DNA from 3 places in the Streptomyces sp. NPDC044061 genome. Region 1 is predicted to be linked to each of the others. Evidence: riboswitches for the same ligand, from Rfam matches in the RefSeq annotation. Region 1 holds a riboswitch; each other region holds the start of a gene.
What was found. Region 1 has a riboswitch for S-adenosylmethionine ahead of thrC (threonine synthase). Riboswitches for the same ligand answer to the same signal wherever they lie in the genome.

Region 1 (7,427 bases):
GACATCGGCACCTACACCATCGACTCCGCGCAGAACGTGCAGACCTTCACCTGGCTGAAGGACGAGCTGGTCGACAAGGGCCTGACCGGTCCGGTCGCCCCCGGCAAGCTCAACCGCGCGGCCGCCTTCGCCGCCTTCGCCGACGGCCAGGTCGGCATGGTCAACGGGCATCCCACGCTGATCCAGCAGGCCCGCAAGAAGGGCGTGAAGTTCGGCATGGTCCCGATGCCCGGCCGCACCGGCAGGGCCAAGGCCTCGATGGGCGTCGCCGACTGGATGATGGGCTTCCGGCAGAACGGGCACGCCGAGCAGATCGGCGACTTCCTCGACTTCGTCTACAAGGAGAAGAACGTCCTCGCCTTCTCCCGCGAGTACGGGCTGCTCCCGGTCACCGGCTCCGCGTCCGACACCATGACCGCGTCGGGCTCGGCCACGGACAAGGACCTGCGCCCCTTCCTCGACGAGCTGCCCATCTCCCAGCTGTACCCGGTCGGCAAGACCTCCTGGGCGGCGGTCAGCGCGGCCGTGAAGAAGAACATCGGGCAGGCGGTCGCCCCCGCCGGCAGCCCCGCCGGAGTCCTGACCCGCCTGCAGTCGACGGCGTCGGCGGCGGACAGCAGCGATGTGAACTGAGCCGGCTGTCGGTGCCCGGCGCTACGGTTGCCCCCATGGAACTGGGCAGCCGTGAGAAGGCCATCCTCGCGCTGGAGGGCCGGGGTTTTCCCGGCCCCGGCGCGAAGGAGCGGGCGATACGCGAGGAGCTGGGCCTTTCACCGGTGCGCTACTACCAGCTGCTCAACGCGTTGCTGGACGACGAGAGGGCCCTGGCACTCGATCCGGTGACGGTGAACCGGTTGCGGCGCGTGCGGGAGGCGCGGCGGGCCGAGCGCTGACGTTCCGCGGCCCAGGCGTGATGCCGGCCCCCGCTGGATACTGTCGCTGTATGGACCTTCTGCCGACCCCGGCAACCCAGGCCGGGCGGGACGGACTCGCCGCACTGCTCGCCAGGCCGCACACCGCAGTGATCGGCCTCGACTTCGACGGCACCCTCGCCCCCATCGTCGCCGACCCCGAGCAGGCCCGCGCCCACCCCGACGCCGTACCCGCGCTCGCCGCGCTCGCCCCCAAGGTCGCCTCCGTCGCCGTGGTCACCGGCAGACCGGCCGAGGTCGCGGTACGGCACGGAGGCTTCGCGGACGTGCCGGGCCTGGAGCACCTCGTCGTCCTCGGCCACTACGGCGCCGAACGCTGGGACGCCGCGACCGGCGAGCTCACCGCACCACCGCCCCACCCCGGCGTGGCCGCGGTCCGCGCCGAACTGCCGGACCTCCTGGACCGGACCGGCGCCGGGCACGGCACGTGGATCGAGGAGAAGGGGCGCGCTGTCGCCGTCCACACCCGCCGTGCCGACGACCCGCAGGCCGCCTTCGAGGCCCTGCGCGAACCCCTCGCCGACCTCGCCACCCGGCACGGCCTGATCGTCGAGCCGGGCCGGCTGGTCCTCGAACTCCGCCCGCCCGGCATGGACAAGGGCGTCGCCCTCCTCGACCATGTCCGCCATGTCCGTCATGTGCGCCGCACCGGCGCCGGTGCCGTCCTCTATGCCGGCGACGACCTCGGCGACCTGTCCGCCTTCGCGGCGGTCGGCAAACTCCGCTCGGACGGCGTACCCGGCCTCCTGGTCTGCAGCGGCAGCACCGAGGTCACCGAGCTGGCGGAACGGGCGGACGTCGTGGTGGAGGGCCCGCAGGGGGTCGTGGCACTCCTGCGCGCGCTGGCGGCCCACATGCCCTGACAGCACGCCCCCCGGGTCACCCGTCGAGCGCGCCGAGCTGGTCCAGGAACCACTGGGCCGGCGGCAGCGCGGTGGCGGCGGCCGCCAGCCGCTTCGAGCGCTCCGCCCGCTCGGCCGCCGGCTGGTTCAGCGCCTCGTGCAGCGCCCGCGCCGTGCCCGCGATGTCGTACGGGTTCACCACGATCGCGTTCTCGCCCAGCTCCTCGTACGCCCCGGCCTCCCGCGACAGCACCAGCGCGCAGCCCTCGTCGGAGACGACCGGAACCTCCTTGGCGACCAGGTTCATGCCGTCCCGGATCGGGTTGACCAGGGCGACGTCGGCCAGCCGGTACGCGGCCAGCGAGCGCGCGAAGTCGTCCTTCACATGCAGCACCACCGGCGTCCAGCCCGGCGTGCCGTACGCGGTGTTGATCTCCTGCGCCACCTGCCGCACCTCGGCCGTGTACTCGCGGTAGACGGCGAGGTCCTGCCGGGACGGGTAGGCGAAGGCCAGATGCACCACGCGTTCGCGCCACTCGGGGTGGTCGTCCAGCAGCTGCCGGTACGCCAGCAGGCCGCGCACGATGTTCTTGGACAGCTCGGTGCGGTCCACCCGGACGATCGTCCGGCGCCCCTCGCCGATCTCCTCCCGCAGCGCGGCCATCCGTTCGTCCACGTCCGCCCGGTGCGCCCGCTCGCGCAGGAAGTCCGCGTCCGCACCCAGCCCGTGCACCCCGATCCGGGTCCCGGACGGGATGCCGGGGCCCAGCACCGCGTGACAGCAGTCGGTGAACGCGTCCGCCCAGCGGTGGGTCAGGAACGCCGCCCGGTCCGCGCCGAGGATGCCGGTCAGCAGTTCGGCCGCGATGTCGTCGGGCAGCAGGCGGAAGTAGTCCGGCGGGGCCCACGGGGTGTGCGAGAAGTGGCCGATGCGCAGATCGGGACGGAGCCCGCGGAGCATCCGGGGCGCGAGGGCCAGGTGGTAGTCCTGGATCAGCACCGCGGCGCCCTCCGCCGCCTCCTCGGCCAGCGCCCCGGCGAACGCCCGGTTGTAGGCCTCGTACGACGCCCACTGCCGCCGGAACTCCGCGTCGAAGATCGGCTCCAGCGGGGTCTGGTACAGCATGTGGTGGACGAACCAGAGCACCGAGTTGGCGATGCCGTTGTACGCGTCCGAGAACACGCTCGCGTCGATGTCGAGCATCCGCACCCGCTGCCCGCCGGTGTCCTCGTCCGGCAGCAGCCCGCCGCCCGCGCGGCGCACCGCCTCCCGGTCGCCGTCGCCCAGCGCGGCGCACACCCAGACCGCGTTGGCGTCGGAGCCGATGGCGGACAGCCCCGAGACCAGGCCGCCGCCACCCCGTTTGGCGTGCAGCGAGCCCGCCGCACCGTCGGGGCGTACCTCGTACGAAACCGGGCCGCGGTTGGACGCGACCAGCACCTCAGCACCGTGCGTGGAAGCCATGAGTCTCAACCTAGCCCGGCCCGGAAACGCTCAAACGTACGTGCCACCCCCCGAGGGGGCTGTATACAGCCGTTTCTCGTGCGCGCGTGCGCCGCTCACGCCACCCGGCGCGCCGCGTACTCCGCGATCTCGGTCATCGGCGGCCGCTCCTCGGTGTCCACCGAGTAGGTGCGCGGCTCGAACCCGTCCGCACTCCGCTCGAACTGGGTGAGCGCCGGACGGACGAGGTGGCCGCGGGCGAGCCTGAGCTGCGCCGTGCGGTAGATCGCCGCGGCCATGCGGCCCAGCGCCTGCCCGTCCTGGTGCCGGTGCTTGCGCACACCCACGTCGACCTGGGCCAGCGCGTCCAGGCCCACCAGGTGCAGGGCGTCCACCAGCATGCCCAGCTCGACGCCGTACCCCACCGGGAACGGCAGCTGCTCCAGCAGCGAGCGACGGGCGGCGTACTCGCCGCCGAGCGGCTGGACGAAGCCGGCCAGCTGTGGCCAGTGCATGTTCAGCAGCGGGCGGGCCATGAGTTCGGTGACCCGGCCGCCCTGTCCGGCCGCGCCGGCGAGCGGACGGTCGTACATGGCCTTCACGAGGTCGACGCCCGGGTCGGTCAGCAGTGGGCCGACGATCCCGGAGACGAAGTCGGAGGAGAACTCCCGCAGATCGGCGTCGACGAAACAGACGATGTCCCCGCCGGTCACCAACAGGGAGCGCCACAGGACTTCACCCTTACCGGGGACGGCGGGGATGCGCGGCAGGATGTCGTCGCGGTGGACGACCCGCGCGCCGGCGGCGGCGGCGACCTCGGAGGTGCGGTCGGTGGACCCGGAGTCGACGACGACGATCTCGTCGACCAGCGGGACCTGCTGCATGAGGTCGTGACGGACGACCGCGACGATGTCGCCGACCGTCTCCTCCTCGTTCAGCGCGGGCAGGACGACGGAGACGGACTGACCGGTGCGCTGCTTGGCGGCCAGTATCCGGTGCAGGGGGCGATCGGCCACGGACCAGGAGCGGGTGGCCAGCCAGCGCTCGACTTCTTCCAGCACGGTCTGCGGCTCCTCACTGTCGCGATCACATGTGGTGACACGGTGTGATCCATCTCGCGGTTCGGACGACTATCTCAACTGTCCTGGCCTTCGGTTACAGTCTTGAACAACGCCGATGACCATCGCATGTCGGGGGTCAAGAGCGTTTACAACCGCATACCGCTCATCCAGAGGGGCAGAGGGACACGGCCCGATGAAGCCCCGGCAACCCCCCTGAGCCGAACTCGTTCACGCGAGGCTCCCGGTCAGGGAAGGTGCCAAATCCGTCTCACGGCGAGGTGCGTCGTGAGGAAGATGAGGAGAAAGGGCCTCGCCTCCATGGCTGTGCAGACAGTTGCAAGCACCAGCAATCCCACCGTAGACCTCGGCCCCGCAGCGGCCCTGAGCTGTCGCGAGTGCGGTCACCGGGTGCCCCTCGGACCGGTGTTCGCCTGCGAGGAGTGTTTCGGCCCGCTGGAGATCGCCTACGACTTCTCCGCCTACGACACCGAAGAGCTGCGCAAGCGCATCGAGGCGGGCCCCGCGAACATCTGGCGCTACGCGCCCCTGCTCCCCGTCCCCGCCGACGTGGCCGACAAGCCCAACATCAACCCGGGCTGGACCAAGCTCGTCAAGGCGGACAACCTCGCGCGCGAACTGGGTGTCACCGGCGGGTTGTATGTGAAGGACGACTCCGGCAACCCGACGCACTCCTTCAAGGACCGCGTCGTCGCCCAGGCCCTGGAGGCCGCCCGCGCCTTCGGCTTCACCACCCTCTCCTGCTCCTCCACCGGCAACCTGGCCGGCGCCGTCGGCGCCGCCGCCGCCCGGGCCGGCTTCCGCTCCTGCGTGTTCATCCCGCACGACCTGGAGCAGGGCAAGGTCGTCATGGCCGCGGTCTACGGTGGCGAACTCGTCGGTATCGAGGGCAACTACGACGACGTGAACCGCTTCTGCTCCGAGCTGATCGGCGACCCGGCCGGCGAGGGCTGGGGCTTCGTGAACGTCAACCTGCGGCCCTACTACGCGGAGGGCTCCAAGACCCTGGCGTACGAGATCTGCGAGCAGCTCGGCTGGCGGCTCCCGGACCAGATCGTGGTCCCGATCGCCTCCGGCTCCCAGCTCACGAAGATCGACAAGGGTCTGCAGGAGCTGATCAAGCTCGGTCTCGTCGAGGACAAGCCGTACAAGATCTTCGGTGCCCAGGCCGAGGGCTGCTCGCCGGTGTCGACCGCGTACAAGGCGGGCCACGACGTCGTACGGCCGCAGAAGCCGAACACCATCGCCAAGTCCCTGGCCATCGGCAACCCGGCCGACGGGCCGTACGTCCTGGACATCGCGCGCCGCACGGGCGGCGCGGTGGAGGACGTGACCGACGAGCAGGTCGTGGACGCGATCAAGCTGCTGGCCCGCACCGAGGGCATCTTCGCCGAGACGGCCGGCGGCGTGACGGTGGGCGTGACGCGCAAGCTCGTCGAGAACGGCGTCCTGGACCCGTCGCTCACCACGGTCGTCCTCAACACCGGCGACGGCCTCAAGACCCTGGACGCGGTGGCCGGCACCGGTCTCACCGCCACCATCCGCCCGACCCTGGACTCCTTCCGAGAGGCTGGCCTCGCATGAGCGTGACCGTTCGCATCCCGACCATCCTGCGCACCTACACGGGTGGCCAGGCCGAGGTCGCCGCCGAGGGCGCGACCCTCGCCGACGTCATCGAGGACCTGGAGAAGAACCACACCGGCATCGCCGCGCGTGTGCTGGACGACCAGGGCAAGCTGCGCCGTTTCGTCAACGTGTACGTCAACGACGACGACGTCCGCTTCGAGCAGGGGCTGGAGACCGTGACCCCCGACGGCGCCGGTGTCTCCATCATTCCGGCCGTCGCCGGGGGCTGATAATTACCTTCGGTAACCGCGGTTACCGATTGTTCATCGAATGGCCTCCTCCGTGAGAGAAACGGAGGGGGCCATTCTGTGTGATTGAGCGCGGTACAGTTGGGGAACGCGTTCCGGACCTGCGGGTCGCAGGCCTCGGAATCATGCCGTACGCCCGACAAGAAACAGCCAAACTGTGCGGGTTTTATGCGGCTTTTGAGCCATTTGCGGGGCCCGACTTGCCCTGAATTCAGCCGAATTCTCGGCAGATTCCGGACCGGGCTCGTCCAGAATTCTCGTCCGATTGACCTGTTGCAGACGGCAGTTGGACAGATACATTCAGCCGCGGTCGACGCGTTCCGGCGCACGCCCCCGACCAATGGGGGGTGAGGTCTGACCCGGGTCCGCGAAGTGTGGATCTGTGCAAGGGCCAGTAATAGGGGAGTTAGGCATGGCTCAGGGCACCGTCAAGTGGTTCAACGCGGAGAAGGGGTACGGCTTCATCGCGGTCGACGGTGGTGCGGATGTTTTCGTCCACTACAGCGCGATCCAGATGGACGGATACCGCACCCTGGAAGAGGGGCAGCGGGTCGACTTCGAGATCTCGCAGGGCCAGAAGGGCCCGCAGGCGGACATGGTCCGGCTGGCGACCAGCTGAAGCACGCGTCGACACAACACCGGCGTACATCACGTTCATCCCGTTCGTCCGCGAAGGGCCCGCACCGCTCCGGTGCGGGCCCTTCGTGCTGCCGTTCCCTTCCGAGGCGCTTGCACTCGCCATGCCCGAGTGCTAATCATTGGCGTTAGCACTCTGAAGGTGAGAGTGACAATGAAGGACCGGGTCGGTGAGGCCCGCAGGCCGGGTGGGGCAAGGAACCACGAGGCCGGTGAGCCGTCCGTCGCGGGCGCGGGCGCGGTCCGAAGGAATCACCCCCAGTCCTGGAGGGACCACTTCACATGGCCAAGATCATCGCGTTCGACGAGGAGGCGCGGCGCGGCCTCGAGCGCGGCATGAACCAGCTCGCGGACGCCGTGAAGGTGACGCTCGGCCCCAAGGGCCGCAACGTCGTCCTCGAGAAGAAGTGGGGCGCCCCCACGATCACCAACGACGGTGTCTCCATCGCCAAGGAGATCGAGCTCGAGGACCCGTACGAGAAGATCGGCGCCGAGCTGGTCAAGGAAGTCGCCAAGAAGACGGACGACGTCGCCGGTGACGGTACGACCACCGCGACCGTGCTCGCCCAGGCCCTGGTCAAGGAAGGCCTGCGCAACGTCGCCGCCGGTGCCAACCCGAT
Region 2 (7,427 bases), on a different contig from region 1:
CTACCTGACCACCGGCTTCCACGGCCTGCACGTGACGGGCGGTCTCATCGCCTTCCTGCTGGTCCTCGGCCGCACCTACGCGGCGAAGAGGTTCACCCACGAGCAGGCGACCGCCGCCATCGTCGTGTCCTACTACTGGCACTTCGTCGATGTGGTCTGGATCGGCCTTTTCGCCACGATCTACCTGATCAAGTAGCCGGGACCGCTCCCGCACATCCAGAAGCATCGACGCAGAAGATCCTGACACCGGGGTAATCCGTGAAAAAGCTCTCCGCACGACGACGCCATCCGCTGGCGGCGGTCGTCGTCCTACTCCTCGCGCTGGCGGCCACTGGGGGGCTGTACGCCGCGTTCGCGCCCGCGAGCAAGGCACAGGCCGATGAATCCTCCCAGTCCCTGACCATCAAGGAGGGCAAGAAGCTCTACGAGGTCGGCTGCGCCAGCTGCCACGGCACCGGTGGCCAGGGCTCCTCCGACGGCCCGAGCCTGGTCGGCGTGGGCGCCGCGGCGGTCGACTTCCAGGTCGGCACCGGCCGCATGCCCGCCGCCACCTCGCAGGGCCCGCAGGTCGTAAAGAAGAAGAACATCTACACCCAGGCCGAGATCGACCAGCTCGCCGCGTACATCGCGTCGCTGGGCGCCGGCCCCACGGTGCCGACGAAGGAGCAGTACGGCCCGGAGGGCGCGGACATCGCCAAGGGCGGCGAGCTGTTCCGCAGCAACTGCGCGCAGTGCCACAACTTCACCGGCAAGGGTGGTGCCCTCACCAGGGGCAAGTTCGCCCCGACCCTCGAGGGCGTCGAGCCGAAGCACATCTACGAGGCCATGCAGACGGGCCCGCAGAACATGCCGTCCTTCCCCGACACCACGCTGTCGGAGAAGAACAAGAAGGACATCATCGCGTACCTGCACGCGGTCGACAGCGATGAGACGACCAACCCCGGCGGTATGGAACTGGGCGGCCTCGGGCCGGTCACCGAAGGTCTGTTCGCCTGGATCTTCGGTCTCGGCGCGCTGATCGTGGTCGCCGTCTGGGTCGCCGCTCGGACCGCAAAGGCCAAGAAGTCATGAGTAGCCAAGACATTCCAGAAGAGAACCTGCCTGCTGAGCAGGACCACGCGCACGGAGCCGTGAGCGTCGCGGACGAGGAGAACCCGTTCGCGGACCCGGGGCTGCCGCCCCACGAGCACCGGATCCAGGACATCGACGAGCGGGCCGCCAGGCGGTCCGAGCGCGTCGTCGCCCTGCTGTTCACGGTGTCGATGCTGGCCACCATCGGCTTCATCGCCTCGTACGTGGCGATCCCGCACGACAAGTCGATCTTCGTCTTCCCGATCGGGCACGTCAGCGCGCTCAACTTCGCGCTCGGCCTGACCCTCGGCGCGGCGCTGTTCTGCATCGGCGCGGGCGCGGTCCACTGGGCCCGCACCCTGATGTCCGACGTGGAGGTCGCCGACGAGCGTCACCCGATCTCGGCCTCGCCCGAGGTCCGTGCGAAGGTCCACGCGGACTTCCGCGAGGGTGCGAAGGAGTCGGCGCTCGGCCGCCGCAAGCTGATCCGCAACACGATGTTCGGCGCGCTCACCCTGGTGCCGCTCTCCGGCGTCATGCTGCTGCGCGACCTCGGCCCGCTGCCCGGGACCTCGCTGCGCCACACCCTGTGGGCCAAGGGCAAGCTGCTGGTGAACATGAACACCAACCAGCCGCTGCGCCCCGAGGACGTCGCCGTCGGTTCGCTGACCTTCGCCAAGCCCGAAGGCCTGGAGGAGGCCCAGGAGGACTTCCAGAACGAGATCGCCAAGGCGGCCCTGATGATCATCCGGCTCCAGCCGGACAACATCAAGGACAAGCGCGAACTCGAATGGTCGCACCAGGGCATCGTCGCGTTCTCGAAGATCTGCACCCACGTCGGTTGCCCGATCTCCCTGTACGAGCAGCAGACGCACCACGTGCTGTGCCCGTGCCACCAGTCCACCTTCGACCTCTCCGACGGTGCCCGAGTGATCTTCGGCCCCGCCGGTCACGCCCTGCCTCAGCTCCGCATCGGCGTGAACGACGAGGGTTACCTCCAGGCGCTCGGCGACTTCGAGGAGCCCGTCGGTCCTGCATTCTGGGAGCGCGGATGAGTACTGCATCGAACGAAGAGGCCCGCTCTCGCGGGAAGGCCCCGGCCGGCGAGCGGATCGCCGACTGGGCCGACGGCCGGCTCGGGATCTACTCCCTGGCCAAGTCCAACATGCGCAAGATCTTCCCCGACCACTGGTCGTTCATGTTGGGCGAAGTCTGCCTGTACAGCTTCCTCATCATCATCCTGACCGGTGTCTATCTGACGCTGTTCTTCCACCCGTCGATGAACGAGGTGGAGTACCACGGCAGCTATGTCCCGCTCCAGGGACAGCTGATGTCCGAGGCGTTCAACTCGACCCTGCACATCTCCTTCGACGTGCGCGGTGGTCTGCTCATCCGGCAGATCCACCACTGGTCCGCGCTGATCTTCCTCGCCGGCATGTTCGTGCACATGATGCGCGTGTTCTTCACCGGCGCGTTCCGCAAGCCGCGTGAGATCAACTGGCTGTTCGGCTTCCTGCTGTTCGTCCTCGGCATGTTCACCGGCTTCACCGGTTACTCGCTCCCGGACGACCTGCTCTCCGGCACCGGTGTCCGCTTCACGGAGGGCGCGATCCTGTCGATCCCGATCGTGGGAACGTACATCTCGTTCTTCCTCTTCGGCGGTCAGTTCCCCGGTCACGACTTCGTCGCCCGGTTCTACTCGATCCACATCCTGCTGCTGCCGGGCATCATGCTCGGCCTGGTGGTGGGCCACCTGATCCTGGTCATCTACCACAAGCACACGCAGTACGCGGGTCCCGGAAAGAGCGAGAAGAACGTCGTCGGCATGCCGCTGCTGCCGGTGTACATGGCCAAGGCGGGCGGCTTCTTCTTCCTGGTCTTCGGCGTGATCGCGGCGATCGCCGCGGTGACCCAGATCAACCCGATCTGGGCCATGGGCCCCTACCGGCCCGACCAGGTGTCCACCGGCGCCCAGCCCGACTGGTACATGGGCTTCGCCGAGGGTCTGGTCCGCTACATGCCGGGCTGGGAGATCAACTTCTGGGGCCACACGCTCGTCCTGGGCGTGTTCATCCCGCTGGTGCTCTTCGGCCTCGTCCTGGGGGTCATCGCCCTCTACCCGTTCATCGAGTCCTGGGTCACCGGCGACAAGAGCGAGCACCACATCCTGGACCGCCCGCGCAACGCCCCGACCCGTACCGCGTTCGGTGCGGCCTGGGTCACGGTGTACATGGTCGGCCTGGTCGGTGGTGGCAACGACCTCTTCGCCACCCACTTCCACCTGTCGATCAACGACGTCACCTGGTTCGTCCGGATCTTCTTCTTCGCCGGACCGGTCATCGCGTTCATCGCCACCAAGCGGATCTGCCTCGGTCTGCAGCGCCGCGACCGCGAGAAGGTGCTGCACGGTCGCGAGACCGGCATCATCAAGCGCCTGCCGCACGGTGAGTTCATCGAGGTGCACGAGGCGCTCAGCCAGGAGCAGCTGCACACCCTCACGGCTCATCACCAGTACGAGCCGGCCGAGATCGGCCCGACGGTCGACGAGAACGGTGTCGAGCGCAAGGTGAAGGCGTCGGAGAAGCTGCGGGCCAAGCTCAGCCACGGCTACTACGGCGGTGACAACCAGATCCCGAAGCCCACTGTCGACGAGTACAAGGAGATCACGAGCGGCCACGGCCACCACTGATCCCCGCGTCGCCACGCCACGCTGAGGGGCCCCGTCCGGCTTACGGACGGGGCCCTTCGCCGTGCCGGGGGCTGGATAGGGTGGGATCACACTGTTCTGCTACGACACCAGGAGCGGCTGATGAGCGCTGTGACCCCCGCTGGAGGCGACACCGCGGCGGGCCGTTCCTGGCCCGCCCTGCTGAACGGGCTGCTCGACGGCCAGGACCTGTCCGCCGACGACACGGCCTGGGCGATGGACCTGATCATGCGCGGCGAGGCGACCGACGCGCAGATCGCCGGGTTCATGGTGGCCCTGCGGGCCAAGGGCGAGACGGTGCAGGAGATCACCGGACTCGTGCGGACCATGTACGAGCACGCCAACGTCATCGAGGTGCCGGGTCCGGCCGTCGACATCGTCGGAACCGGAGGCGACGGCGCCAAGACGGTGAACATCTCCACGATGTCGTCGATCGTCGTCGCCGGCACGGGGGCGAAGGTCGTCAAGCACGGCAACCGCGCCGCGTCCTCCGCCTCCGGGTCCTCCGACGTCCTGGAGAAGCTCGGGATCAATCTGAACCTGACCCCGCAGCGGGTCGCCGAGGTCGCCGAGGTCGCCGGGATCACCATCTGCTTCGCGGTGAAGTTCCACCCGTCGCTGCGCCATGTCGCGGCGGCGCGCGGCCAGTTGGGCATCCGCACCACCTTCAACGTGCTCGGCCCGCTGACCAACCCGGCCAAGGTGCGCGCCCAGGCGGTCGGTGTCGCCGACCCGCGCATGGCGCCGATCGTGGCCGGGGTCCTCGCCGAGCGCGGCAACTCCTCCCTGGTCTTCCGGGGCGACGACGGCCTGGACGAGCTGACGACCACCTCCACCTCCCGGGTCTGGGTGGTCCGGGACGGCAAGGCCACCGAGGAGAGCTTCGACCCCCGGGACGTCGGCATCGACCTCGTCCCCGTGGAGGCCCTGCGCGGCGCCGACGCGGCCTACAACGCGGAGGTCGCCCGCCGGCTGCTGGACGGCGAGCAGGGGCCGGTGCGGGACGCCGTGCTGCTGAACTCGGCGGCCGCGCTCGTCGCTCTGCGCCCGACGGACGCGCCGCTGGCCGAGCAGCTGCGCGCCGGCATGTCCAAGGCGGCGGAATCGATCGACTCGGGAGCGGCGAAGCTGGCGCTGGAGCGGTGGGTGGCCGCGAGCAACGCCTGACGTCCGCCGTCGAGGACGCGGGGCGCAGTCCAGATGGCGGACTGCGTCTTGCGTGCCGAAGATCGTATGGCAGGATACTGAACCAGGTCATGAGTGACAGTCATTCGGCCCCGGCCGACTGTCCGGCAACCCTCCGTCCGTGGCGGGGTGCCCCGGGTGAAGACCAGGCCGTGGGCAGCGAGGTCTACGGCAAGCGCGGACCCCTCGCAAACCAGGGGTCCTGGTCGTCGAGGGAGCCTTCTGTGAGCAAGCGAATGCGATAGGGCGTAGAGCCCCGCCTCCGCACACCCCTTTCGCCTGTCTTCACCTTTTCCCGTGCTCGAGCCGTACCCGCTCGCACGGTGAAACCCCTTGCCTCTCACAGGAGTTCGCCATGTCTGCTCTCACCGCTGCCATCGACCAGACCGTTTGTGTCCATCTGCCTGTTCTGGGCCGGGATGTCACCGTCCCGCTCGTGACGGGCGGCGAGGTCGCCTACGCGGCGCTCGACTACGCGGCCAGCGCCCCCGCCCTCCAGCGTGTCTGGGACGACGTGGCCGCCTACGCGCCGTACTACGGCAGCGTCCACCGCGGTGCCGGCTACCTCTCCCAGCTCTCCACCGACCTGTTCGAGAACGCCCGCCGCACCGTCGCCGAGTTCCTCGACTGCCGCGAGAGCGACCAGGTGATCTTCACCCGCTCGACCACCGACTCCCTGAACCTGCTGGCCCGCGCGCTCCCCGCCGACTGCCAGGTCTTCGTCTTCGAGACCGAGCACCACGCCTCCCTGCTGCCCTGGCAGGGCGCCCGCGTCACCTACCTCGACGCGCCGCGCACCCCGTGGCAGGCCGTCGAGACCCTGGAGCGGGCGCTGGCCGACCGCGACCCCCACGGCCCGTCCCTGGTCTGCGTCACCGGCGCCTCCAACGTCACCGGCGAGCTGTGGCCGGTGCGCGAACTGGCCGCCGCGGCCCACGCGCACGGCGCCCGGATCGTCCTGGACGCCGCTCAGCTGGCCCCGCACCACCCGGTCTCGGTGCGGGACCTGGACGTCGACTGGGTCGCCTTCTCCGGCCACAAGCTGTACGCGCCCTTCGGCTCCGGCGTCCTGGCCGGGCGCGCCGACTGGCTGACCGCGGCCGAGCCGTACCTCGCGGGCGGCGGCGCGAGCCGCAAGGTCACGCGGCGCGAGGACGGGGGAGTGGCCGTGGAGTGGCACGAGACCGCCGCCCGTCACGAGGCCGGCTCCCCGAACGTCATCGGCGCCTACTCCATCGCCTCCGCCTGCAAGGCGCTGACGGAGGCCGGCTTCGACACCCTGGTGGCCCGCGAGCAGTACCTGATCTCCAGGGTCCGCGCCGGCCTGGCCGAGGTCCCCGAGGTCAGGATCCTCTCCCTCTTCGGCGACGACGCCCCGCGCGTCGGCGTCCTCTCCTTCGTCGTCGAGGGCTGGAACAGCTCCCACTTCGCCGCCGCCCTCTCCGCCGAGTACGGCATCGGCGTCCGCGACGGCCTGTTCTGCGCCCACCCGCTGGTGCGCACCCTGCTGGGCGGCGACCCGGGGACCCAGGGCGAGTGCGGTGCCCCCGAGGCCGAGCCCGGCGAGAAGTCCCTGAACGCGATCCGGGTCAGCTTCGGCGCCGGCACCCCCGACGAGCACGTCGAGCGGTTCGTGAACGCGGTGCGGGAGTTGGTCCGGGACGGCGCCAAGTGGCAGTACCGCACCGAGGACGGCCGCTGCGTCCCGGCCGTCTGACGGACGCTCGGCACCGCCGTATACGCTCCCCTTGGACAACGACCAGCAGGACGCTGGACAGGGGGAGTTCGGGGTGCAGGCGCTGCGCGCGACCGATCCGCGGCGGATCGGGCCGTACCAGGTCCTGGGCAGGCTCGGCGCGGGCGGCATGGGCGAGGTGTATCTCGCCGAGTCGCCCAAGGGGCTCGGTCTGGCCGTGAAGGTGGTCCGGGCGGAGCACGCCGAGGACCGCACGTTCCGGGCCAGGTTCCGGCACGAGGTGCGGGCCGCGCAGACCGTGGGCGGCGAAGGAACCTTCACGGCCCGGGTCGTCGACGCCGACACCGAGGCCGAACGGCCCTGGATGGCAACGGAGTTCGTGTCCGGACCGAACCTGCGCGACGCGGTCGTGGACCACGGGGCGCTGCCCGAGTCCGCGGTCCGCCTGCTCGCCGCCGCGCTCGGCGAGGCGCTCGCCGCCATCCATGCGCAGGGGCTGGTCCACCGCGACCTGAAGCCGTCCAACATCCTGCTCGCCCCCGACGGGCCACGGGTCATCGACTTCGGGATCGTACGGGCCCTGGAGGCGACCTCGCTGACCCGCACCGGAGCGGTGGTCGGGTCGGTCGGCTACGTCTCACCGGAGCAGATCCGCAACGGGGGCCAGGTCGGCCCCCCGAGCGACGTCTTCTCCCTCGGCGCGGTCCTCGCCTACGCGGCGGCCGGCCGCGAGCCCTTCGGCGAGGGCCGGGACTCGGTGGTCCTGCT
Region 3 (7,427 bases), on a different contig from region 1:
GGCGCGCAGGGCCGTGTCGACGAGCTGAACGCCCTCTCCCCCGCTGACGACCTGCCAGCCGTCGGGCGCACGGTCAACGGGCTTGATCCGTACGGTGGTTCCCGGTCCGACGAGGGCGTGCAGGTCGGCCCAGGCGGCCGGATCGTCCGGGTTCTCGAGCGCGGCGTGGGCGTAGATGCCGGGCTGGTAGCGGGCGGCGCGGCCGTGGCTCCCCCGGCCTTCGGCCGGGGGGACCCCCATCTCGCTTCGCTCGGCGAGGTGGGCGTGGGGGCCGTCCAGGGCGGCCCAGACGGCGTTGTCGAGGACGGGGGCATCGGGCAGCGAGGGGGCTCCGCCTCCGCGGGTGTCGGTCTGGTGGGCCACGGCGGCGGAGTCCTCTCCCGAGTCGGCTTGCATGGATTCACACGGAGCCGACGACTGGTCAGGAGTTGTCCAGCGGCAGCCCGGGCGGGTTGACCTCGGCTTTGTCGACGGCCTCGTTGGCGAGGTTGTAGGCGGCCAGCCACTTGGCGTACTGCCCCTTCTTGATGAGGTGGTTGACGGCGTCGGCGAGCGGCTTGGCGAGTCCGTTGTCCTTCTTGGTGGTCGCCGCGATCAGGCCCTGCAGAGTGGCGCCGGCGCCGGAGAAGGTGCCCGCGCTGCGGGTCGGGTCGGGCGACTTGGCGGACTGCTTCTCGTGGTAGGCGAGGCCGGGGTTGGCACCGAAGTACGCGTCGATCTTGCCGCCGGTCAGGGCCAGGTAGGTGGCGTTCTTACTGGCGAAGTTCTTGACGGTGAGGTTCTTGCCCTCCTTCTTCAGCTTCGCCTGCCACTCCAGCAGGATCTTCTCCTGGTTGGTGCCGTTGTCCACGGCGACCGTCCTGCCCGCGAGGCTCCTGTAGTCGCCGTCGAAGTTCCAGGTGCTCTTCTTCAGCACCTCGAAGCCGAGGTTGTCCTTGCGGTAGGAGGCGAAGTCGTACTTCTTCTTGCGCTCCTCGGTGTCCGTGATGTTGGAGAAGCCGACGTCGACCTTGCCGCTGTCGATGCCGACGAACATGTTCTCCCAGGTGAAATTCTTCACCTCCGGCCGCAGGCCCAGGACCGCGGCGACCAGGCGGCCGAAGTCGGGCTCGGCGCCGGTGAGGGTCTTCTGGTCGGAGCCGACGAAGGCCAGCGGCGGGAAACCGTCCGGCAGGGCGCCGATGGCGATCCGCAGCTTGCCGCTCCTGCGGACGGACGTGGGCAGTTCGGCGCTGATCGACTTCACCTCGGAGACCTTGAGTCCGGTCTCGGTGGCCGCGCCGTTGGACACCTGCCCCACGGTCACCGTGCCGGCGGCGTCGGTCTTGGTCGCGGCGTCGCTGTCACCACCGCAGGCGGCGAGCCCGGTGGCGAGGGTGGCGACCGCGGTCGCCGCGGTGATGCCGCGTATCAGGCTGCGTCGGGAAAGGTGGCTGGGCATGGCTGTCCTTGTCGTTCAGAAGGTGATGAGGGTGGCGTGGGGAGGGAAGTCGTGGCGGCCCGGTCGCGGTCACTCCGACCGGCTCGGTCCGGCTCGGTCCGGCTCAGAGGACCTTGCTCAGGAAGTCCCGGGTCCGCTCGTGCCGTGGCTTGTCCAGCACCTGGGCCGGCGGGCCCTGTTCGACGATCTTTCCGCCGTCGATGAAGACGATCCGGTCGGCGACCTCACGGGCGAAGCCGATCTCGTGGGTGACGATGACGAGGGTGGTGCCGCTGGTCGCCAGGTCCTTGATGACGGAGAGGACCTCGCCGACCAGTTCGGGGTCGAGCGCGGAGGTCGGCTCGTCGAAGAGGATGATGCCGGGCCGCAGTGCGAGGGCGCGGGCGATGGCAACGCGCTGCTGCTGGCCGCCGGACAGCTGCCTCGGGTAGGCGCCGGTACGGTCGCCGAGGCCGACCCGGGTGAGCAGTTCGCGGGCCAGCTCCTGGGCCTCGGGCCTGGCCAGCCTGCCCGTGGCGACGGGGGCGGCGGCGACGTTGTCGAGGACGGTCAGGTGCGGGAAGAGGTTGAAGTTCTGGAAGACGAAGCCGATCCGGCTGCGCTGGGCGAGGATGGCCCGCTCGCTCAGCTCCTTCAGCCGGTCCCCGTTCCGCTTCACGCCGATCAGCTCGCCGCCGACGCTGACATGGCCGACCTCGGGCTTCTCCAGGTGGTTGATGACCCGCAGCAGTGTGGACTTGCCGGAGCCGGAGGGCCCGATGACGACGGTGACCTCGCCGGGGCGGACGGTCAGGTCGATGCCGTCCAGGACACGATGGGTGCCGTACCACTTGTGGACGTCGTGCACCTCAAGGGCGGCAGGCGTCGAGCGAAGGGTGTCGGTGGTGGTCATACGGCGGCCTCCCGCAGCCGGGCCCGGAACTCGGCGAGGCCCGCCCGTGCCCGCTGCAGCGGTGTCGGCGGCAGACTGCGGGTGGCACCGCGGGCGAAGTACCGTTCCACGTAGAACTGGACGACTGACACCACGCTGGTCAGGATCAGGTACCAGACGGTGGCGACGAGCAGCAGCGGCACGATGTCGCCGGGGTAGGTGCTGCCCATGCTCTGCACCGAGCCGAACAGGTCGAGCAGGGAGACGTAGAACACCAGGGACGTGCTCTTGATCAGGCCGATGAGCTGGTTGACGTAGTTCGGTGTGATGGACCGCAGGGCCTGCGGGAAGACGATGCGGGTGAACTGGTAGCCCTTCGGCAGGCCGAGCGCGGCCGCCGCCTCGTGCTGGCCCTGGTCGACGGAGAGGATTCCGCCGCGCACGACTTCGGAGGCGTAGGCCGCCTCGTTGAGGCTCAGTCCGATGACGGCGACCGTCATGTCGGTGGCGAGCCGGGACTCGTCGAAGGTGACGAAGGCCGGTCCGAAGGGAATGCCGAGGCTCAGCGTCTTGTACAGGGCGCTGAAGTTGTAGAGGAAGATCAGGACGACGATCAGCGGGACGGAGCGGAACAGCCAGGTGTACGTCCAGCTCACCGCCCGCAGCACCGGGCTGCCGGAGAGGCGGCCGAGGGCCAGCAGGATGCCGCCGAGGAGGCCGAGCACCGCGCTGAACGCGGCGACTTCGAGGGTGACGGCGAGCCCGTCGAGGATGGTGGGGCGCAGGAACCAGTAGCGGAAGCGGTCCCACTGGTAGAAGGGGTTGGTGGCCAGTCCGTGCGCAATCTGCGCGACGAGCACGAGGACGACGGCGGTGACGATCCACCGGCCGGGCCGGCGCAGCGGTTGAACGCGTTGCGCTGCAAAGCTTTTTGACGGTGTTTCGACGGGGGGCGCCTCGGCGAGGGACACGGCGGCGCCTGGGGGTTCACTCATGGCGGGCTCCGGCGGAGTCGGACACCCCGGGATCGCGGCGAGCGGATGCGGGCCACCGCGGCACTACGGCACGGGGTGGCACACGGGAACGCACGGGAACCGGGGGCTGGGCGGACGGCGGCACACCGCGCCGGCGGTGTGCGTCAGGAACGCGGGGGCTGGAAGGGAGAGGTCAGCCCCGACAGCGGGCACGGCCCGATGCGGTACACAGTGCGCTGTTGACGCGGAGCAGATCGACGGCACGGTCGGCGACGAGGAGCCCGGCGTACGGCGCGACGCGGCTCTGGACACGGCTCGTCGCCGTCCTGAGAGCTGCGTACATGGCGTCACCTGTCACTGTTCCGGCCCCGCGGGGCCCTCGCGCTTACCGAAAACGTCGTCCGGTCCGGTCGTCACCTGGGGCACCCCACCGCGATGCGAGGGTTGCCGGTCAGCGAGCCAGGGCTTGGCGCTGACGCTCATGACCGTTCTGAGCCGTAAGTAAGGCAGTTGACCGTTCGAATGTCAACGGTTGTCCGGTGGGTGGACCTGCCCGGTGGGCTCTCACCTGCGACAAGTGCCGGGCGTCTCCGCCGCGTGGGCCGTCCAGTCCAGGATCTGGACCGCGGCTCCGGCCGCCTCGAGGCCCCGGCAGCGGCCGTGGTGGCGGCGGGCGATGCCGTCGAGGTCGAGGTGGGCGCCGAAGGCCGGGTGGGCGGCCAGACGGCGGGCGTGGGCCCACAGCGCCGGGTGGTCGGCGACGCGGTGCACGGCGGACGCGTCGAGGTGGTAGCGGTGCACGGTGTCCAACTGCACCAGAGCCACCCACAGTTCGATGTCGGCTGCGGTGAGCCGGCCGTCGACGACGTACTCCTCACCCTCCAGGTACCGCTCCAGCCGGCCCAGTGTGTCCAGCAGCGCGTCCAGGGCGGCGGCACGCTCGGCGGGGTCGGAGTCGGCCCGTCCGGCGCGCTGCGCGGCTTCCTGGATGCCCTCGGCGCAGAGCCGTTCGACGGCTTCGATCTGACTCTCCGTGCCGCACGGGTACAGGGAGGGTCGGCCGTCGCGCGGGAAGCGGTCCAGGTCTCGCAGGATGTCCGGCGTGTGGGTGCTGACGATGCGTCCGGACCAGTCGTCGCTGAGCACCGGCGCCAGGGCGGGTCCGCGGTAGTGGTGGGCGCTCGCCTCGTACAGCGGGCGCAGGGCCGAGTGGCCGCCGCCTGGACAGTCCGGCACGGCGGGCAGGAGGGTCACCGGACAACCGGCGTCGAGACCGAGGAGGCTGTGACCGATGGCGAGGCGCAGCCCGTCGGGACAGGCGGTGGACAGATGGAGGCGGTAGCGGTGCGGCACGGCGTAGTGGCCGCTGCGCGCGTCCTGGCCGATCCGGCCCCGGAAGAGGGGGCCCGTGCGGCGGGCGGTCGGGACGGCGGCGAGCGGAGTGATGGACATGAGTCTCCCCTGGTGCGGGCGCGCGGACGTACGCGCGGCGGAAGCGTTGGTCGGTGGAGTGGGGCGAGGCGGGGCCCGGCTCAGCGCTGAAGGCTGATCGCGCTGCAGACACGCAGCAGGTCGATGTGCAGGCGGGACGTGAGAAGGGGTGCGAGCAACGGCGTGCGGCCCTCTCGGCCGGCGACCGTCTCGAGGCGCACCATGTTTCCCTACCTGTTCACTAGGATTCCCTCACTGGAGTGTCGATCCGGTCTCGTACGGCGTCAAGGGGGCGTCCACGCCTGGGACTCCGGGCGGGTGACGCGGACGGTGCGGGGGTCTCCTCAGACACAGCGACATGTGACATAGTACTGCCGTGGCGAAGCGACTGACCTGCGATGTCGTGGTCGTCGGAGCCGGGATGGTGGGCGCGGCCTGTGCGCTGTACGCCGCTCGGACCGGCCTCGACGTGAGGGTGGTGGACCGGGGTTCGGTGGCCGGCGGCACGACGGGCGCCGGCGAGGGCAACCTGCTGGTCTCCGACAAGGAGCCGGGCCCCGAACTGGACCTCGCCCTGCTGTCGGTCCGCCTGTGGGCGGAGCTGGCCGGGGCACTGGGGGCGTCGGTGGAGTACGAACCCAAGGGCGGGGTGGTGGTCGCCTCGACGCCCCGCACCCTCGGCGCGCTGACGGACTTCGCCGAGGGCCAGCGCGCCGCCGGTGTCACGGCCGAGCCCGTCGGGGCGGACGAACTCCGCTCTCTCGAACCGCACTTGGCCCCCGGCATGGCGGGCGGCGTGCACTATCCGCAGGACGCGCAGGTCATGCCCGCACTGGCCGCCGCCCATCTGCTCCGCGCCTCCGGCGCCCGCCTGCACACGGGCCGGGCCGTGACCGGAGTGCTGCGCACCGCGGACGGCGGGGTGCTCGGCGTCCGCACCGGCCGGGGTGACATCCACGCGCCGGCGGTGGTGAACGCGACCGGCACCTGGGGCGGCGAGTTGGCCGCGCTGGCGGGCGTACGCCTCCCGGTCCTTCCGCGGCGCGGCTTCGTCCTGGTCACCGAGCCGCTGCCGCGCATGGTCCGGCACAAGGTGTACGCCGCGGACTACGTGGCCGACGTGGCGAGCGACTCGGCCACGCTGCGGACCTCGCCGGTCGTCGAGGGCACGGCCGCCGGCCCGGTCCTGATCGGGGCGAGTCGTGAACGGGTCGGTTTCGACCGCACGTTGTCACTGCGGGCGGTACGGGCGCTGGCGGCCGGGGCGATCGCGCTGTTCCCCTTCCTGGAGCGGGTGCGCGCCCTGCGGACGTACGCGGGATTCAGGCCCTATCTGCCCGACCACCTGCCGGCGATCGGCCCCGACCCGCGGGTCCCGGGGCTGTACCACGCCTGCGGGCACGAGGGCGCGGGCATCGGACTGGCCACCGGCACCGGCCAGTTGATCGCTCAGGCGCTGACCGGGAAGACGGCGGACCTGGATCTCACGCCGTTCCGCCCGGAGCGGTTCGAGGCGAACGGAGGGACCACGGGGTGAACCCACTGGAACTGACCCGGGCCAGACCGGGCGCCGCCTTCACCGTCACCTTCGACGGCAGGCCCCTGGAGGCACTGCCGGGCCAGACGGTCGCGGCCGTGCTGTGGGCGGCCGGGGTGACGTCCTGGCGCCGTACGCGCGGGGGCGGCCGGCCGCGCGGGGTGTTCTGCGGGATCGGGGTGTGCTTCGACTGCCTGGTCACGGTCAACGGCCGGGCCGACCAACGCGCTTGCCTGGTCCCGGCGCGACCGGGCGACGTGATCCGCACGCAGGAGGGGACGGGCCGGGACGATGACTGAACGACCGCGCCTCGCCGTCGTCGGGGCGGGCCCGGCGGGACTGGCCGCGGCACTGGCGGCGGCCGCGCGTGGCGTGCGCGTGACCCTCCTCGACGCGGCCGAGCAGGCGGGCGGGCAGTTCTACCGGCAGCCCGCCACCGCCCTCGGCGCACGACGGCCACAGGTCCTGCACCACCAGTGGCGCACCTGGGAACGGCTGAGGGACGGCCTCGACCGGCACATCGCCGCGGGACGGGTCGTCCACCTGACGGATCATCACGTCTGGTGCGTGGAGAGGGAGCCGGCCGGGGCCATCGCCGTGCACGCGCTGCAGGGCCCCCTGCAGGAGGACGGGGTCACCGTCCGCGCGGACGCGGTGCTCCTCGCCACCGGCGGCTACGAGCGGGTGCTGCCCTTCCCGGGCTGGACGCTGCCCGGTGTGGTCACCGCCGGTGGCGCCCAGGCCATGCTCAAGGGCGGCCTGGTGCTGCCGGGCCGAACGGCCGTGGTCGCCGGCACCGGCCCCCTGCTGCTGCCCGTGGCCACGGGGCTCGCGGCGGCGGGTGCGCGCGTGGCCGCGCTGGTGGAGTCCGCCGATCCGAAGGCCCTGCTGCGGCGGGCACCGGCGCTCGCCGCGCAGCCCGGGAAGCTCGCCGAAGGCGCCTGGTACGCGGGCCGGTTGCTGCGGCACGGTGTCCGCACCCTGACCCGGCACACCGTCGTGGCGGCGCACGGCACCGACCGGCTGGAGGCGGTCACCGTCGCCGCGCTCGGCCGGGACGGGCGGCTCACGCCCGGCGGTGCCCGCCGCATCCCTTGCGACACCCTCGCCGTGGGGCACGGCATGCTGCCGCACACCGACCTCGCCGAGACGCTCGGCTGCACGCTGTCCGGG

Region 2: another riboswitch for S-adenosylmethionine. It lies ahead of AC07CM_RS30535 (aminotransferase class V-fold PLP-dependent enzyme); the one in region 1 lies ahead of thrC (threonine synthase).
Region 3: another riboswitch for S-adenosylmethionine. It lies ahead of AC07CM_RS18175 (amino acid ABC transporter permease); the one in region 1 lies ahead of thrC (threonine synthase).

What each region holds. Positions count from the first base shown of each region.
Region 1 covers NZ_JBWKFL010000018.1:7,613-15,039, forward strand. Annotated here, with positions in the region: gene AC07CM_RS27925 (extracellular solute-binding protein) at 1-633, shown strand, start outside; gene AC07CM_RS27930 (DUF3263 domain-containing protein) at 669-893, shown strand; gene otsB (trehalose-phosphatase) at 944-1,795, shown strand; gene AC07CM_RS27940 (alpha,alpha-trehalose-phosphate synthase (UDP-forming)) at 1,812-3,239, opposite strand; gene AC07CM_RS27945 (glucosyl-3-phosphoglycerate synthase) at 3,335-4,279, opposite strand; SAM riboswitch class I at 4,440-4,580, shown strand; gene thrC (threonine synthase) at 4,598-5,881, shown strand; gene AC07CM_RS27955 (ubiquitin-like small modifier protein 1) at 5,878-6,153, shown strand; gene AC07CM_RS27960 (cold-shock protein) at 6,584-6,790, shown strand; gene groL (chaperonin GroEL) at 7,090-7,427, shown strand, end outside.
Region 2 covers NZ_JBWKFL010000020.1:151,432-158,858, reverse strand. Annotated here, with positions in the region: gene ctaE (aa3-type cytochrome oxidase subunit III) at 1-196, shown strand, start outside; gene qcrC (cytochrome bc1 complex diheme cytochrome c subunit) at 259-1,071, shown strand; gene qcrA (cytochrome bc1 complex Rieske iron-sulfur subunit) at 1,068-2,126, shown strand; gene qcrB (cytochrome bc1 complex cytochrome b subunit) at 2,123-3,760, shown strand; gene trpD (anthranilate phosphoribosyltransferase) at 3,881-4,945, shown strand; SAM riboswitch class IV at 5,031-5,147, shown strand; gene AC07CM_RS30535 (aminotransferase class V-fold PLP-dependent enzyme) at 5,319-6,680, shown strand; partial or broken gene AC07CM_RS30530 (serine/threonine-protein kinase) at 6,712-7,427, shown strand, end outside.
Region 3 covers NZ_JBWKFL010000010.1:118,565-125,991, reverse strand. Annotated here, with positions in the region: gene AC07CM_RS18190 (GNAT family N-acetyltransferase) at 1-363, opposite strand, end outside; gene AC07CM_RS18185 (transporter substrate-binding domain-containing protein) at 422-1,441, opposite strand; gene AC07CM_RS18180 (amino acid ABC transporter ATP-binding protein) at 1,545-2,333, opposite strand; gene AC07CM_RS18175 (amino acid ABC transporter permease) at 2,330-3,307, opposite strand; SAM riboswitch class IV at 3,663-3,773, opposite strand; gene AC07CM_RS18170 (glutathione S-transferase C-terminal domain-containing protein) at 3,851-4,738, opposite strand; gene AC07CM_RS18165 (putative leader peptide) at 4,819-4,941, opposite strand; gene AC07CM_RS18160 (NAD(P)/FAD-dependent oxidoreductase) at 5,094-6,254, shown strand; gene AC07CM_RS18155 ((2Fe-2S)-binding protein) at 6,251-6,553, shown strand; gene AC07CM_RS18150 (FAD/NAD(P)-dependent oxidoreductase) at 6,546-7,427, shown strand, end outside.